One region of the Alteromonas sp. AWM4_230 genome, then DNA from elsewhere that is predicted to be linked to it. Evidence: predicted binding sites of a transcription regulator. Region 1 holds the regulator's gene; the other holds the start of a gene.
What was found. Region 1 encodes FNR, which switches genes on or off when oxygen is low (the NO sensors DNR and NnrR bind a similar motif). Its sites were predicted from a motif close to TTGATCTAGATCAA; they were not measured.
Positions count from the first base shown of each region.

Region 2: the regulator FNR is predicted to act here: its motif matches at 1,766-1,779, upstream of clpB (ATP-dependent chaperone ClpB).

Region 1 covers NZ_JBSWTB010000001.1:2,655,383-2,658,806, reverse strand. The annotation lists gene ACXACS_RS11465 (heavy metal translocating P-type ATPase) at 1-537, shown strand, start outside; gene ccoS (cbb3-type cytochrome oxidase assembly protein CcoS) at 539-769, shown strand; gene ACXACS_RS11455 (sulfite exporter TauE/SafE family protein) at 756-1,415, shown strand; gene fnr (fumarate/nitrate reduction transcriptional regulator Fnr) at 1,461-2,201, shown strand; gene uspE (universal stress protein UspE) at 2,488-3,411, shown strand.
Region 2 covers NZ_JBSWTB010000001.1:2,068,082-2,071,505, forward strand. The annotation lists gene rluD (23S rRNA pseudouridine(1911/1915/1917) synthase RluD) at 1-950, shown strand, start outside; gene pgeF (peptidoglycan editing factor PgeF) at 967-1,722, shown strand; gene clpB (ATP-dependent chaperone ClpB) at 1,973-3,424, shown strand, end outside.

The sequences.
Region 1 (3,424 bases):
TTTGAAGTTCGTGACTCACTGCGTGACGATACCCAAGAAACCCTCGATATATTGGCAAAAAGTCATACCCTCGCTGTACTAAGCGGCGATACACAGCAAAACGTTGACTCTCTTACTAAATCTTTACCAATATCTGCCGCTAAAGGGGGCCTTACCCCAGAGCAGAAATATGAAGCGGTTCAAGCTATGCAGCAATCTGGCTCAAAGGTTATGATGATGGGCGATGGTATTAATGACGCCCCTGTTCTTGCAAGTGCTGATGTAGCGATAGCGGTAGGTAATGCCACAGATGTTGCGAAAACTGCAGCCGACGTGATTTTGCTTGGCGATCAGTTGCTTTCTGTGCCAGAACTCATCCGAACTGCGCATCAAGTGAAGCAAAAAATAAGACAAAATATTGGTTGGTCGGTAGGTTACAACGTTTTGATCTTACCTTTCGCCGTATCTGGCCTACTTTCGCCGTGGATGGCGGTTGTTGGCATGTCATTAAGCAGTATCATAGTAGTGACAAACTCTACGCGACTTCTGGGCAAATAGTATGAGCATTATTTACGTTTTAATTCCAATCGCCATCATTATAGTAGCCGTCGCTATCGTAATATTCTTCTGGGCGGTTAAAACTAATCAGTTTGAAGATTTAGACCGTCAAGGTTACAGCATACTGTTTGACGATGACCTTCCGCCAGAAGAAAAAAAGCTCGCTGAACAACGCAAGCAACTTCAGAATACTAAAGTAGAGAAAAACCAAGGGCAGCATGGAGGGGATTAATTACTTCTCAGCTTTTCTTATCGGCTTAGCGGGCGGTGTTCACTGCGTGGGTATGTGCGGCGGTATAGTGGCAGCGCTAAGAATGGTGTCACCAAAAGGTGCTTCAGCAGTGCCTTACGCCCTAGCCTATAACATGGGGCGCATAGCTAGCTACACCATTGCTGGCGCACTGACCGGCGCACTTGGCAAAATTGCAGCAGACTATATTCCTCTGGCCAACTATGCCCTGTCTTTACTCAGCGGTATTATGTTGCTGTTGTTGGCCTGTTATTTAGGCAAATGGTGGACAGGGTTAACGGTGTTAGAAAACGCAGGCAAAGGTTTATTTTCTAAACTGCAGCCGTTATCTAAGCGTTTTTTACCTTTTAAAACCCCTTTTAGTGCTATTCCTTATGGGTTTATTTGGGGCTGGCTGCCTTGTGGATTAGTGTATTCAACACTTACTTGGTCTTTAGCGTCGGGGAATGCATTGCAGGGCGCTGCCATCATGTTTTTCTTCGGTTTAGGTACTTTGCCAACGCTACTCGCAGCAAGTGCAGGCAGTCAGTATATTGTTAGCAGTTTTCAAAACAATAACGTTAGACAAATAATTGCCGTAATAATGGCCATTTATGCAGCTTATCTTATTCATGGCGCAATCGTTTAAAAATGGGTGTATCATTATTGGGTAATCTTCAAAAGAGCATGTATTATGAGCAAAGGAAGCCAATTTTCTATTCACTGTCAAAACTGTAGCTTCAGTCACTTGTGTTTACCGGTGGCGCTGAACAAAACAGAAATCGAGTCTCTTGACGATATAATTGAGCGCAAAAAGCCGCTTCACAAAGGTGATACGCTCATTCAAACTGGCGATAAATTTCATTCGCTTTTTGCCGTAAGAACGGGTTCTTTTAAGTCATTTGTAACTAATCAAGATGGTGAAGAGCAAATCACTGGCTTCCACTTCCCTGGTGATATTATTGGATTCGATGCCCTGCGCGAAAGTAAGCATCAAAGTTACACCTCAGCGCTAGAAACCGCCATGGTATGTGAACTGCCATATGAAACCCTTGATGAAATGTCGGTTCAATTTCCTAAGCTACGCCATCAGATCATGAGCTTTATGAGCGCAGAAATTAAACAAGATCACGACATGATCATGCTTTTAAACAAGCGTACTGCCGAAGAGCGTTTGCTATATTTTATATCGCACCTATCTCAGCGCTTTGAAGAGCGCGGCTTCTCGCACAGAGAATTTCACCTAACTATGACCCGAAACGAAATCGGCAACTACTTAGGCTTAACGATAGAAACCATTAGTCGTCTATTAAGCCGTTTTCAGAAAGAAAACATTATCAAAGTAGACGGTAAATTGATCTCTATTTTGGATTTTGATCGGTTAAATACCAAGTTGGAGGCGTTAAATGGCCCTAGCGTAGTCTGTAACGGTTAATTTATTCTTCTGTTATCTTGAGCGCGCTTCATGCGCGCTTTTTAGTTTTAAGCTTTATAATTTCACTGTATCCCCTCATAAGTCACACCATATCCATTGAGCATGTAAAGCACCTTTGTTGTTCAATGAAGCCTTTTTACTTATCAACGAACTGTTAACGCTTGATCCAAAACAACTTACGTTTTTCAAAATGTGGTTTATAGTTAATGTAACTGGTTTATATAAACTGTTTTGAAACAATTTCGATGTCGACAGCCATACAAAGCTTTGTAGTTGAGGAGACGTTATGATTGAGTGTAAACGAATTCTTGCCGTGGTGGACGCGGAGCGCGACAACCAGCCTGCCCTAAGCCGTGCCTATGAACTTGCGTCAAAAACCGGCGCCACGGTTACCGCTATGATGGTGGTATATGATTTGTCTTACGATATGACAACCATGCTTAGCCCCGACGAACGTGAATCAATGCGCGATGCCGTTACAAAAGAGCACGCCAAATGGTTATCTGCCCAGCTAAAAGAACAAGGCTTTTCAGAGACCGATATTGTGGTTGAGTGGAACAACCGTGCTTATGAATCGATTATTTATTACGCCCTTAATAACCAAATCGACTTAGTAGTAAAAGCTACTAAAAAACATGACGACCTTGCCTCAGTAATCTTTACCCCTACAGACTGGCATCTAATGCGCAAGTGCCCACGCCCTGTCCTGCTCGTTAAAGAACACGACTGGCCAGAAGGCGGTGAAATTATAGCTGCAGTAAACGTAGGCAGTGAAGATGATGAGCATGCTGCACTAAACGACAAGCTTACGATAATCGCTAACGATTATGCCTCTTTGCTGAAAGGTAACGTTAATTTGGTGAATAGCTACCCTACAACTCCACTTAACATCGCCATTGAAGTACCAGAGTTTGACCCTGATACGTATCACGATGCGGTAAAAAATCATCACATGAAAGAAATGCGTAGTCACGCGCTGAAATATGGTATTCCAGAAAATAAATGTGTGGTGAAAGAAGGCTTGCCTGAAAAAGTTATCCCGCAAGTGGCTAAAACACTCGATGCCGAGTTAGTTGTAATAGGCACCGTGGGACGGGTTGGTATTTCGGCGGCGCTTATTGGCAATACTGCCGAGCACGTTATTGATGAACTAAATTGTGACGTACTTGCGATTAAGCCAGATGGGTTTGAATCACCGATAACCGTGTAGTTAACGACTTAAT
Region 2 (3,424 bases), 590 kb from region 1:
CTTCAACGGAAGCTGCGCATTTTGGTTTACGCTTAGATCAGGTTTTGGCTGATTTGTTCCCTGAATATTCTCGTTCTAAGTTAAAAACTTGGATTCAGGACGGAAATGTTGCGGTAAATGGTGAAGTGATCACCGTCCCAAGACACAAAATGCAAATGGATGAACTTATTACTGTACAAGCTGAAATGGACGTGCAGGTAACAAGTGTTGCGCAAGACATTGCGCTAGATATTGTTTATGAAGATGAGCACATCTTGGTAATAAATAAACCTGCTGATTTGGTCGTGCATCCTGGCGCGGGAAATCCAAGCGGTACAGTGCTTAATGCATTGCTAAATCACTATCCCGAAATTGACAAAGTTCCACGTGCAGGCATTGTCCACCGTCTTGACAAAGACACTACGGGCTTAATGGTAGTAGCAAAAACAATACCTGCGCAAACGCACCTTGTTGACCAGCTACAGCGCCGCGAGATGAGCCGTGAATATGAAGCTATTGCTCTAGGTACTATGGTTGCGGGTGGTATTGTAGATGAACCTATCGGCAGGCATGCCACAAAGCGCACGCATATGGCAGTTCGCGAAATGGGTAAACCAGCAGTAACGCATTATCGCGTTATTGAAAAGTTCCGCGCTTATACTCATTTGCGTTTAAAGCTTGAAACTGGTCGTACACACCAAATTCGCGTTCACATGGCCCACATTAAGCACCCATTGCTGGGCGACCAGGTTTATGGCGGGCGGCCTCGTTTACCTAAAGGCGCATCTGAAGAATTTATCGCTGCGCTTCGTGGTTTCCAGCGTCAGGCATTGCACGCTGCCCAACTTTCACTGTTTCACCCTGAGACTGAAGAGTGGATGACCTGGAAAGCGCCTCTACCTCAGGATATGCAGGACTTGCTTAAAGCCGTGAAAAAGGACACCGCGGACAATCCTCAGGATATGCTTTAAGCATGGAGTAGGGCTTATGACGTGGTCAGCTGCAAATTCGCCTCTTTCATCCACGCTGGATTTGATTACTCCAGCGTGGTCATGCCCCTCTAATATTGTCGCTTATACAACGACAAGAAAAGGAGGCACGAGCTTAGGTGATTTCGCAGGCTTGAACGTTGGGGCTCACGTGGGGGATGATCTTTTACTAGTTAAAGCCAATAGAAGCCTGATCCCACACAGCGATAAGATAACGTGGCTAGAGCAAATACACAGCAATCGCGTGGTGTCACTGCCAAGTGTGGATACTACTGCTGATGCAGCGTATTCTTCTTCCAATTCACATTTTTGCGCCGTAATGACTGCTGACTGTGTGCCCATCCTATTATGTGATGAGAGTGGACAAGAAGTGGCAGCAGTTCATGCGGGGTGGAAAGGGCTTGAGACTAATATTATCAGAAATGCTGTTGGGCAATTTAACTGCGATGCAAATAAAATCATGGCTTGGATAGGCCCCGCAATCAGCGGTTCTTGCTATGAAGTGGATGCTCAGCTGGCGAGTAAATTTCGCCATGTAGCCGGCGCCGTTGCCAATAGTAGTAATGAGGGTAAATACCTTTTAGATTTACCTTTAGTTGCACAGATGCAATTGCAGCAAGCTGGTGTTGAAGATATCACGCAAAGTAACCTGTGCACTTACACTGAAGAGGGACGCTTCTATTCGCATCGGAGAGCGACTCATCAAAACAAACGCACAACAGGGCGCTTGGTCAGTGTAATAGGTATGCTTTAGATATCTAATCCTATGGGCATTAGTCCTTAATCCCTTCATTTATTTGCGCTAAATCAAAGTTTCTACAGTATTTGTTATCTTTTTGGCTAACTTTTCAATCTCATACTTGAATCACAATTGCGCAGCCTACATAACTAGAACATAAGCAATACCATTCCTCATAGAGCATTGCCCACTCAGCGAGAGTTAAAATGTTCGTAATTGCGGTGTGTTACCGCAGGTATAGTTGTTCACTTATTAGGTTGAGATTATGAGACTAGATAGATTTACCAGTAAATTTCAGCTCGCGATATCCGATGCTCAATCACTCGCATTGGGGCGAGATCATCAATACATTGAACCTGTCCACTTAATGACCGCCATGCTGAATCAGCAAGGTGGTTCAGTACGCCCGTTGCTTGATCAAGCTAACATTAATGTTAACGCACTTCGTTCTGCTTTGAGTCAGGCTATTGAACGTTTACCTAGAATTGAAGGCATTGGTGGTGATGTTCAATTAAGCAAAGACAGTGGCATTTTACTTAACCTTTGCGACAAGATTGCTCAGCAACGAAAAGACGAATATATAACGTCGGAGATCTTCGTGTTAGCAGCCCTTGAAGATAAAGGGCGATTGGGTGAGATCCTGAAAAGTTTGAATATCACCAAAGACGCTATTGAAAGCGCGATAGATGATATGCGTGGGGGGCAGAAGGTAACAGATCCTAACGCTGAAGACGTGCGCCAGGCCCTTGAAAAGTACACCACAGACTTAACTGAGCGAGCTGAACAAGGCAAGCTCGACCCGGTAATTGGACGTGATGACGAAATTCGCCGTACCGTTCAAGTTCTGCAGCGCAGAACAAAAAACAACCCCGTGCTTATTGGTGAGCCTGGTGTAGGTAAAACGGCGATTGTAGAAGGGTTAGCGCAGCGCATTATTAACGGTGAAGTGCCTGAAGGATTGAAGAACAAGCGCGTTCTTGCCCTAGATATGGGCGCGTTAGTGGCTGGGGCTAAATACCGCGGTGAGTTTGAAGAACGTTTAAAGGCCGTTCTCAACGAGCTAGCTAAAGAAGAAGGCCGCGTCATTTTATTCGTTGACGAACTGCACACCATGGTAGGTGCAGGGAAGGGCGATGGCGCAATGGACGCAGGGAATATGCTAAAACCGGCGCTGGCACGCGGTGAACTTCACTGTGTGGGGGCAACCACGCTAGACGAATATCGTCAGTACATTGAAAAAGACGCTGCGCTTGAGCGCCGTTTTCAGAAAGTATTGGTTGAAGAGCCAAGCGTAGAGGACACTATTGCTATTCTTCGAGGCTTAAAAGAGCGTTATGAACTCCATCACTCCGTAGATATTACTGACCCAGCTATTGTCGCAGCGGCAAGTTTGTCGCATCGTTATATTAGTGACCGTCAATTGCCCGATAAAGCCATCGACCTTATTGATGAAGCGGCCTCTAGCATTCGTTTGCAAATAGACTCTAAGCCAGAGGATATGGACCGTTTGGAGCGCAGGATTATCCAGCTTAAGTTGGAAGAGCAAGCGCTTGCTAAAGAAACCGACGACGCCAGCCATAAGCGCCTCGAAATGATTGAACTTGAGCGCGAGCAAGCAGAAACCAAGTATGCAGAGCTTGAAAAAGTATGGCTAGATGAAAAAGATGCCATGCAGGGTACCCAAACCATCAAAGGGGAACTTGAACAAGCAAAGCTA